DNA from 2 places in the Streptomyces sp. NBC_00057 genome. Region 1 is predicted to be linked to the other one. Evidence: riboswitches for the same ligand, from Rfam matches in the RefSeq annotation. Region 1 holds a riboswitch; the other holds the start of a gene.
What was found. Region 1 has a riboswitch for cobalamin ahead of OG953_RS14785 (ribonucleoside-diphosphate reductase subunit alpha). Riboswitches for the same ligand answer to the same signal wherever they lie in the genome.
Positions count from the first base shown of each region.

Region 2: it holds a riboswitch for cobalamin, as region 1 does, so the genes downstream of both, OG953_RS30070 (prenyltransferase/squalene oxidase repeat-containing protein) here and OG953_RS14785 (ribonucleoside-diphosphate reductase subunit alpha) in region 1, are expected to answer to the same signal.

Region 1 is NZ_CP108256.1:3,214,848-3,220,328, forward strand. It holds gene mctP (monocarboxylate uptake permease MctP) at 1-1,333, shown strand, start outside; cobalamin riboswitch at 1,486-1,627, shown strand; gene OG953_RS14785 (ribonucleoside-diphosphate reductase subunit alpha) at 1,765-4,176, shown strand; gene OG953_RS14790 (ribonucleotide-diphosphate reductase subunit beta) at 4,176-5,195, shown strand; gene OG953_RS14795 (ester cyclase) at 5,411-5,481, opposite strand, start outside.
Region 2 is NZ_CP108256.1:6,396,281-6,401,761, reverse strand. It holds gene OG953_RS30095 (MBL fold metallo-hydrolase) at 1-1,076, shown strand, start outside; gene OG953_RS30090 (VOC family protein) at 1,176-1,919, opposite strand; gene OG953_RS30085 (ATP-binding protein) at 2,132-2,653, shown strand; gene OG953_RS30080 (hypothetical protein) at 2,624-2,830, opposite strand; gene OG953_RS30075 (RNA polymerase sigma factor) at 3,212-4,072, shown strand; cobalamin riboswitch at 4,063-4,198, shown strand; gene OG953_RS30070 (prenyltransferase/squalene oxidase repeat-containing protein) at 4,307-5,481, shown strand, end outside.

The DNA.
Region 1 (5,481 bases):
CCTGTGGTCGGTCTCGCACAAGCACGGGTACGTGACCACCTCGGACTTCGTCCGCGGGCGCTTCGGCTCGAAGGGGCTCTCGCTGGCGGTCGCCGTCACGGGCATCCTGGCCACGATGCCGTACATCGCACTCCAACTCGTCGGCATCCAGGCCGTGCTGGACGTGATGGGCGTGGGCGGTGGAGAGAACACCCACTGGTTCGTCAAGGACCTGCCGCTGCTGATCGCGTTCGCGGTGCTCGCCGCGTACACCTACTCGTCCGGTCTGCGGGCGCCGGCGCTGATCGCGTTCGTCAAGGACGGACTGATCTACCTGGTCATCGTAGTGGCGATCATCTACATCCCGATCAAGCTCGGCGGCTTCGACGACATCTTCGCCAAGGCGGGCGATGCGTTCTCCCAGACCAACCCGGCAACCGGCAAGCCGCGCGGCGCGCTCGCGCCGGGTGAAGCGGGCCAATGGGGTTACGCCACACTGGCCCTGGGCTCGGCGCTGGCGCTCTTCATGTATCCGCACTCGATCACGGCGACGCTCTCCAGCCGCAGCCGCAATGTGATCCGGCGCAACACCACGATCCTGCCGCTGTACTCGCTGATGCTGGGCCTGCTGGCGCTGCTCGGCTTCATGGCGATCGCCGCCGGGATCAAGGTGGACAACGGGCAGTTGGCCATCCCCCAACTGTTCGAGAACATGTTCCCCGACTGGTTCGCGGGGGTCGCGTTCGCCGCCATCGGCATCGGCGCTCTGGTGCCCGCCGCGATCATGTCGATCGCCGCGGCGAACCTCTTCACCCGCAACATCTACAAGGACTTCCTGAAGCCGGACGCGACCCCGGAACAGGAGACCAAGGTCTCCAAGCTGGTGTCGCTGCTGGTGAAGGTCGGCGCGCTCGCCTTTGTCCTCACCATGGACAAGACGGTCGCGATCAACTTCCAGCTGCTCGGCGGGATCTGGATCCTCCAGACGATGCCGGCCCTGGTCGGCGGCCTGTTCACCCGCTGGTTCCACCGCTGGGCACTGCTCGCGGGCTGGGCGGTCGGCATGGTGTACGGGACGGTGGCCGCGTACGGGGTCGCCAGCCCGACCCAGGCGCACTTCGGCGGGTCGTCCAAGGAGATCCCGGGCATCGGCGAGATCGGCTACATCGGTCTGACCGCGTTCGCGCTGAACGTGGTGGTGACGGTGGTGCTCACCCTCGTCCTGAACGCCGTGAAGGCACCCGCCGGGACCGACGAGACCTCCCCGGCCGACTACACGGCCGACGCGGGCGACCCGGGCGTCCGGGCGGAGCTCCCGCCGGCCACGGCGGGGGCCCCGGGCGGCGGCCACTGACGACCGCTCCCACGGCCGGATGACGGCCCGTCGCGCCCCCTTCAGCGGGGCGTGGCGGGCCGTCCGCCTGCTCCGACAGGGGATCTCACGGCTAGTCCTGTGGGCTCGACTTCTACTGCGCGACACAACATGTGGGGGCCGTCCCATCCAGCGGCCCCCACATGTATGCTCGTGCTCGCTGTCGCCGCAGGGAAATCCGGTGCGAATCCGGAACTGTCCCGCAACGGTGTATTCGGTGCACTTTTGTGCACCCGCAAGTAAGTCCGAGGACCTGCCGACAGCGCATCCGGCTCGACCGAACCGGATGCCAGACGTCCGGGCCTCGCGGATGGGCCGGTGGACGCCGCAATGAGTGCTGCCCGACGCGGGCCCGCCTCTGCCCGGCTGCCCCGCTCCCCGCCGGCCCCGAGCCGAGCGAGGGAGAGCACCACGTGACCATCGCGCCAGCCGATCCGGCTTCAGTCGCCGTGTCCGAAGCGGCCGAGTCCGAGGGAACCGCACACGACGGACCGGGGACCGCACTGCTGCGGACCCTGACCGACCTCACCGTCGATCTGCCCGACACCGACCCCGGTCGCGTCGCCGCCGCCGCGCTGCGCGGCCGTAACGCCCGGTCGGACGAGGCAGAGTTGCGCTCGCTGGCCACGGAGGCCGCCGCGGGGCTGATCTCCGAGGACCCTGCCTACTCCCGGCTCGCGGCCAGGCTGCTGACCCGCACCATCGCGGACGAGGCGGCGGGTCAGGGCGTGGTCTCCTTCTCCGCCTCGGTGGCCGTCGGGCACCGAGAGGGCCTGATCGCGGACCGTACCGCCGAGTTCGTCGCGCTGCACGCGGCCGCGCTCGACGCGCTGGTGGAGCGTTCACTGACCGACGGCGCCGACGACCGCTTCGGTTACTTCGGGCTGCGGACCCTGCACAGCCGCTATCTGCTGCGTCACCCGCACACCCGCCAGGTCATCGAGACGCCGCAGCACTTCATGCTGCGCGTCGCGGCCGGGCTCGCCGAGGACGACTCGAAGCGCGCCCTGGACGAAGTCGCGGCACTGTACGGGCTGATGAGCCGGCTCGACTACCTGCCGTCCTCGCCGACCCTGTTCAACTCCGGCACGCGGCATCCGCAGATGTCCTCCTGCTATCTGCTGGACTCCCCGCTCGACGAGCTCGACTCGATCTACGACCGCTACCACCAGGTGGCGCGGCTCTCCAAGCACGCGGGCGGCATCGGTCTCTCGTACTCCCGCATCCGCGCCCGCGGTTCACTGATCCGCGGCACCAACGGGCACTCCAACGGCATCGTGCCGTTCCTGAAGACGCTCGACGCCTCCGTCGCCGCGGTCAACCAGGGTGGCCGCCGCAAGGGCGCCGCCGCCGTCTACCTGGAGACCTGGCACGCGGACATCGAGGAGTTCCTGGAGCTGCGCGACAACACGGGTGAGGACCAGCGGCGTACGCACAACCTCAACCTGGCGCACTGGATCCCGGACGAGTTCATGCGCCGGGTCGACGCGGACGGCGACTGGTCGCTGTTCTCCCCGGCGGACGTGCCCGAGCTGGTCGACCTGTGGGGCGAGGAGTTCGACGCCGCGTACCGCGCAGCCGAGGCCAAGGGGCTGGCCCGCAAGTCGATGCCGGCCCGTGAGTTGTACGGCCGGATGATGCGCACCCTCGCGCAGACCGGCCAGGGCTGGATGACGTTCAAGGACGCCTCCAACCGGACCGCGAACCAGACCGCCGAGCCGGGCCGCGTCGTCCACTCGTCGAATCTGTGCACCGAGATCCTCGAAGTCACCGATGACGGCGAGACGGCCGTCTGCAACCTGGGTTCGGTGAACCTCGGTGCGTTCGTCGCCGACGGTGGCATCGACTGGGAGCGGCTGGACGCGACCGTCCGCACCGCCGTGACCTTCCTCGACCGGGTCGTCGACATCAACTTCTACCCGACCGAGCAGGCCGGCCGGTCCAATGCGAAGTGGCGCCCCGTCGGCCTGGGCGCGATGGGTCTGCAGGACGTCTTCTTCCAGCTGCGGCTGCCGTTCGACTCCCCCGAGGCCCGCGCGCTCTCCACGAAGATCTCCGAGCGGATCATGCTCGCGGCGTACGAGGCGTCCTGCGCGCTCGCCGAGCGCTCCGGCCCGCTGCCCGCCTGGTCCGAGACGCGTGCCGCGCGCGGTGTGCTGCACCCCGACCACTACGACACCGAGCTGAACTGGCCGGAGCGCTGGGACGCGCTGCGCGCCCGGGTCGCGAAGACCGGAATGCGCAACTCGCTGCTGCTCGCCATCGCGCCGACGGCGACGATCGCCTCGATCGCAGGTGTGTATGAGTGCATCGAGCCGCAGGTCTCCAACCTCTTCAAGCGCGAGACGCTCAGCGGTGAGTTCCTCCAGGTCAACGCATATCTGGTGGATGAGCTGAAGCAGCTCGGCGTGTGGGACGCGCGGACCCGTGAGGCACTGCGCGAGGCGAGCGGTTCCGTGCAGGGCTTCGCCTGGATCCCGGAGGATGTGCGGGCGCTGTACCGCACGGCGTGGGAGATCCCGCAGCGCGGTCTGATCGACATGGCGGCGGCCCGTACGCCGTTCCTCGACCAGAGCCAGTCGCTGAACCTGTTCCTGGAGACGCCGACGATCGGCAAGCTCTCCTCGATGTACGCGTACGCCTGGAAGCAGGGGCTGAAGACGACGTACTACCTGCGCTCGCGCCCGGCGACCCGGATCGCCCGCGCGGCCTCCGGCCAGGCCGCGGCCGCCGCTCCCATTCCCGTGCAGCAGGCCCAGGCTCCCGACGCGGACGCGATCGCCTGCTCCCTCGAAAACCCCGAGTCCTGCGAGGCCTGCCAGTAATGAGCTCCACCAACTCCGAGAAGAACCTGCTCGACCCGGGCTTCGAACTGACCCTGCGGCCCATGCGCTACCCGGACTTCTACGAGCGCTACCGGGACGCGATCAAGAACACCTGGACGGTGGAGGAGGTCGACCTCCACTCCGACGTCGCCGACCTCGCCAAGCTGTCCCCCGGCGAGCAGCACATGATCGGCCGGCTCGTCGCGTTCTTCGCGACCGGTGACTCGATCGTCGCCAACAACCTCGTGCTGACGCTGTACAAGCACATCAACTCCCCCGAGGCGCGGCTGTACCTGAGCCGTCAGCTCTTCGAGGAGGCCGTACACGTCCAGTTCTATCTGACGCTGCTCGACACCTATCTGCCCGACCCGGACGACCGTGCGGCGGCGTTCGACGCGGTCGAGGAGATTCCGTCGATCCGTGAGAAGGCGCAGTTCTGCTTCAAGTGGATGGACTCGGTCGAGAAGATCGACCGCCTGGAGACGCAGGCCGACCGCCGCCGCTTCCTGCTGAACCTGATCTGCTTCGCCGCGTGCATCGAAGGCCTGTTCTTCTACGGTGCCTTCGCCTACGTGTACTGGTTCCGGTCCCGCGGCCTGCTGCACGGCCTGGCCACCGGGACCAACTGGGTCTTCCGCGACGAGACCTGCCACATGGAAGCCGCCTTCGCAGTCGTGGACACCGTCCGCAAGGAGGAGCCGGACCTCTTCGACGACAAGCTTGAGCAGCAGGTCACCGACATGCTGAAGGAAGCTGTCGAGGCGGAGCTCCAATTCGGCCGCGACCTCTGCGGCGAAGGCCTGCCAGGCATGAACACGGAATCCATGCGCGAATACCTCCAGTGCGTCGCCGACCAGCGCCTGACGCGCCTGGGCTTCGCCCCGGTGTACGGCTCCGAGAACCCCTTCGGGTTCATGGAGCTGCAGGGCGTCCAGGAACTGACGAACTTCTTCGAGCGCCGTCCGTCCGCCTACCAGGTGGCGGTCGAGGGCTCGGTGGACCTGGACGAGGACTTCTAGCACTACACCGCTGAGGGCTGCCCCACTGCTTGCCGGGGCAGTCCTCAGTCGCTCCGGTCCCCTTCGGGATCACGTACCTGCATGCGGGTCGGATCCGTCGGACTTTCACACGCTCGCAGCTTCGCCGGCTGCTCCTCTGCCGGCCTCGACGTACGCGTCTACGAGGTCGGTGCGACGCCCGGAGTAATAGTCAAACCCTGTGGAACAGATTTGCTTCAGTGCTCACTGGCAGCCTTCTCCAGCTGGGCGGTGATTCCCTGCCGGTCGATCTGGATCCAGTACTCGA
Region 2 (5,481 bases), 3.2 Mb from region 1:
CGCAGGTGACCGACCACGGCGGGGGCGTACACAGCATCAAGGTCCCCATCCCCGACAATCCGCTCGGCCACACTCTTGTGCATGTTCTCGACACCGATCGCGGGCCGGTCCTGATCGATACGGGCTGGGACGATCCGGAGGCGTGGGACACGCTCACCGACGGGCTCGCCGCCACCGGTGTGGATATCGGCGACATCCACGGTGTGGTCATCACCCACCATCACCCGGACCACCACGGTCTCTCCGGGCAGGTGCGTGAGGCGTCCGGGGCCTGGATCGCCATGCATGCGGCGGACACCGCGATCGTGCGGCGGACCCGTGAGTCCCGGCCGGGTACCTGGCTGACGTATCTCTCGGCGAAACTCACCGCGGTCGGTGCGCCCGAGGAGCATCTCGCGCCGTTGCGGGCAGCCGCCGCGAAGAGGGGCCGGATGCGCACGCTGCCCGGGCTGCGGGCCGCGCTTCCGGACCGGGAGATCGTTCCCGGTGAACTCCTCGGTCTGGCCGGCCGCAAACTGCGGGCCATCTGGACGCCGGGGCACACGCCCGGCCATGTCTGCCTGCACCTGGAGGAGAAGCATCCGAGGAATCTGCCGGGCCGTGGCCGGCTCTTCTCCGGGGATCATCTGCTGCCGGGGATCAGTCCGCACATCGGGCTGTACGAGGACCCGGACGACGCGACCGCGACCGACCCTTCCCCGAGCTCTCAGCTGCGTTCGAGCAGGGGAGACCCCATTGGCGACTACCTCGACTCGCTGGAGCGCATCGGCAGGCTCGGGGTCGCCGAAGTGCTACCCGCCCATCAGTACGCGTTCGCGGATGCCGCGGGGCGCGTACAGGAACTCCTGGACCATCACGAGGAGCGGCTGACCGGGCTGCTCAAGCTGCTGGCCACCCCGCTGACGCCGTGGCAGCTGGCCGAGCGGATGGAGTGGAACCGGCCCTGGGCGCAGATCCCGCACGGCTCGCGGAGCATCGCCGTCTCGGAGGCGGAGGCGCATCTGCGACGGCTGGTGAAGCTGGGGCGTGCGGAGGCGGTGGCGGGGAGCGAGCCGGTGACGTACATCGCGGTTTGACATGCCCGAGTTGGCCAAGACGCCGCAGCCCAGCCCGCCCGGGAGCATGACACATGAGCACACAAGGCTCACGTGTCGGGATGTCGTCAAGGCTCCGCGTCAGGACGGGGCGAGGACGCAGAACTCGTGGCCCTCCGGGTCGGCCAGGCACGTCCACGGGACGTCGCCCCGGCCGAGGTCGATGTCGGTGGCGCCGAGGGCCCGCAGCCGGGCCACCTCCGTCTCTTTGTCGTCACCGGGGTACGGCAGCAGGTCAAGGTGGACGCGGTCTGGCACGGTCTTCGCGTCGGGCGTGCGGAGGAACTCGAGATACGGGCCGGCACCCTTGGCGGAGCGCAGCACCGCATGATCGTCGGTGACCTCGTGCAGGGTCCAGTCCATCGCCTCGTCCCAGAACCGGGCCATGGCCCGCGGATCCGCGCAGTCGACCACCACCGCGGCGATCGGCCCGGTGTCCCGGTAGATCTCCCGAGGCTCCAGCACGCAGAACTCGTTGCCCTCCGGGTCGGCGAGGACCGTCCACGGCACGTCGCCCTGGCCCACCTGGGCGGGCGTCGCACCGAGAGCCTGGAGGCGCGCGACCAACTCCGCCTGATGGGCCGCAGAGGTGGTGGCGAGATCGAGGTGCACACGGTTCTTTGTTGTCGTCTTGGGTTCCGGGACGGTAACGACGTCGACGCAGACGGCGACCGGGTCCGGCCAAACGAAGCCGCCGACGGGTTCAACGTTGGTCACGCCGGGTCCCTCGCTGTAAGCACTCCAGCCGAGCGCCTCCGCCCAGAACCGGCCGACCGCCGAGTCATCAAGAGCCTTTATGTTCACCTGAACAGGTCGCAGTGCCATGCCGGCGACCCTATGCGCTCTGCAACGACATCCGCAGGTACCGTCGCCAAACAAAGATCAACTCGCTCGCCGGCCGCAATGGTCAGCTGCGACTTTTCGAGATAGGTGACACCTGATCTTGGTGGTTGACACCACCCTGAGAAAAGCCGAAGCCGTACCGGATTTCTGCTGTGCCTGTTCCCACGGCCCGTACAGCGCTAGCGTCGGGTCCCATGATCGTATGGCTCAACGGCACCCATGGCGCAGGCAAGACGACGACCAGTGCACTCGTGCAGCAACTGATCCCGGATTCACGGGTGTTCGACGCCGAGAAGGTCGGCGAGACACTCATGGACATCACGCCAGCGCTGCCCTGGACGGGCAACTTCCAGCACTGGCCGCCGTGGCGGCCGCTCGTCGTCGAGACCGCCCGCCACGTACTCGACTACACCGGCGGCACTCTGGTGATCCCCATGACTGTCCTGGTCGAGCAGTACTGGCGCGAGATCAGCACGGGCCTCGCCCAACATGCCATCCCGGTACGACACTTCGTCCTCCACGCCGACCAAGACACCCTCCGCGGGCGCATCGAGAGGGACACTCTTATGGGCCCCTCCCCATTCCGTCTCGAACACCTTGAGCCCTACGCCGAGGCGGCCCGCACCTGGCTGCACGGCGAGGCCGAGGTCGTCGACACCACGCACCTCACGCCCGCCCAGGCCGCCCTACAGATCGCAGAGGCCGTCAAGAGCTGAGGTCCACCCGCCACGCGAAACAGGCGCAGGTGGCAAGAAAGAACGACCTTCCAGGAGGAACCGGCCGGGCATCCACTCGTACCGCACGGTTCCCTCGGCTCCGCCGGTCACCGCCCAGGTGCCGACCAGGCGGTCCAGGGCCTTCAGTTCGGCGCTCGGATGGTTGGTCTCAGACATCTCGTCCTCCTTGGTGGGTTCCGCTGGTTACCTCGTGGCCGGGTCCGGGTTCTCGACACCCCCTCGGCGTGATCCACATCACATGCACAGAAGTGTCGAGAACGGGCCGGCGACTCCGAGGTAGCCGCGAGAACCCTTTTCTGCTCCGCTCCGAGCAGGCGCGGCGCCGGCGCGAGCAGGAAGTGGGCATGGCCGAACTGGCCATGCAGGAACCGACCCGCCGGGCGGGCCCTGCGCAGGAGAGTGACGACGGCCTCACCCTGCTGCTGCTCTGCTGCCACCCCGCGCTGAGCCCGGTCTCCCAGGTGGCGCTCACGCTGCGCGGTCGGCGGCCTGACGACAGCCGAGATCGCGCACGCCTACGGAACGACCGAGACCACCATGGGTACCCGAATCAGCCGCGCCAAACAGCGGCTGGCCCGCGCCGGGGCCCGCTTCACCCCACCGACCGCCGCCGACCGGCACAGCCGGACGACCGCCGTCATGCGGGTGCTCTATCTCATCTTCAACGAGGGCTACACGGCCTCCACCGGTGACGAACTCGCCCGCATCGACCTGACTGGTGAGGCGATCCGGCTGACCCGGATGCTCAGAGACGCCGTACCGGATGGCGCCGAGGCGACCGGCCTGCTGGCACTGATGTTGCTCACCGAGTCGCGGCGCGCGGCCCGCACCGGCGACGACGGCGGGCTGGTGCCGCTGGACGAACAGGACCGCACGCGGTGGAATCGCGATCTCATCCGCGAGGGCACCCAGCTGATCGACGGCGTCTGGAACCGGCGCGAGACGGGCCCGTACCAGTTGCAGGCGGCGATCGCGTCCCTGCACGCGGCGGCCACGACGCCGGAACAAACGGACTGGCCGCAGATCGCGATGCTGTACCTGTGGCTGGAACGGCTCACCCCGACCGCGCCGGTGCGGCTGAGCCGGGTGGTCGCCGTCGCCCAAGCCTACGGACCGGCCCGAGGGCTGGCGCTGCTCGACGACCTCAACCGGCGCCACGGACTGGATCAGGACCCTCTCACCCGGCAACGGGAACGCGCCACGCGCGCCCACCTGGTGCAGATGACCGGCGACGCGGCCGGTGCGACGACTCTGTACCGCGAGGCGGCCGTCCTGACCGACAACCAGGTCGAGCGCCGCTGCGCTGCCAGGCATCCGCCGCACCGGCGATCATCAGGGGCCGGCCTGCTGCCCCGCCTCTCCTCCCCACCCCGGTCCGGGAAATCCGCGTCCCGGTAGAGTGTGCGAGTCGTCATCATGCCCGTTCAGGGGGAAGCCGGTGCAAATCCGGCACTGACCACGCAGCCGTGAACCGTCGTAGGAGACGGTGAGTCGGAATGCCCTGTCCGCGGTCGTGACCGGCTCGCACCACCGGAACCCCGGTGGTCGGCACCGTCGAGGTATACGGAGCCGGAGCCTGGTGCGTGAGCGTGCCTGTGCCCGGTTCCCCCCGCAGGAGAGGCCCCGCCCGCCATGACCGTACGCCGCAGCGCAGCAATGCTCGCCGCCACCGCCACCGTGCTCTGTGCGGCCGCTGCCCCGGTCGCGGTCGCAGCGCCGTCCCCGTCACCCTCGCCGTCCGTCGCACTGCCTTCCGGGCTGTACGGGACGAAGGACCCCACGTACGACGGTGTCTGGCGGCAGTCGCTGGCCTTCCTCGCCCAGCGGGTCGAGGGCGTCACGCCCGCCACGAAGTCGGTGGACTGGCTGATCGCCCAGCAGTGCGGCAACGGCGCCTACGCCTCGTACCGGCCCGATGTCTCCCAGCCGTGCACCGAGAAGACCGTGCTGGACACCAATGCCACCGCAGCCGCCGTCCAGGCGCTCGTCGAGGTGGGCGGGCACCGGGACATCGTGAACAACTCGGTGCGCTGGCTGAAGTCCGTACAGAACGAGGACGGCGGCTGGGGCTACACCGCGGGCAGCCCCAGTGACGCGAACTCCACCTCGCTGGTGATCGGCGCCCTCGCCCGGCAGGGCCAGCGGATCGCGGACATCACGACCCCGGGCGGCAAGACCCCCTACGACGCACTGATCGATCTCGCGATCCCGTGCGGCGGCAAGGACGGCGGCGCCTTCGCCTACCAGCCCGACAAGAAGGGGAAGCTCGCCGCCAACGCGGACGCCACCGCGGCCGCCGTGCTCGGCACGATGGGCAAGGGCCTGGCCGTCGGGGACAACGCCGCGGTCAAGGCGCCCAGCTGCCACCCGGGATCGGAGCTCACACCCGAGCAGGCAGCCCAGAACGGCGCCCACTTCCTCGCGGGCGCCCTCGCGACCAACGGTCATCTCGACCTGGCGCCGATGCCCGGCGCCACCGACTCCACCCCGCAGCCCGACTTCGGCAACACCGCGGACGCGGTCGTCGCGCTGTCGGCCGCGGGCCACCAGGACAAGGCGGCCAAGGCCGTGGCCTGGCTGAAGAAGAACTCCGCGGCCTGGGCCGAGCAGAACGGTCCCGCCGCCTACGCGCAGCTCACCCTCGCCGCGCACGCGACCGGCGCGGACGCCCGCGACTTCGGCGGCGTCAACCTGGTCGACAAGCTGAACGCGACCGGTCCCGCCCCCGCGGCCATCACGACGCCCGACCCGTCCGCCGACACCGGGTACGTGGCCACGGAGAAGGACCAGGTCCACAGCGGGGACGA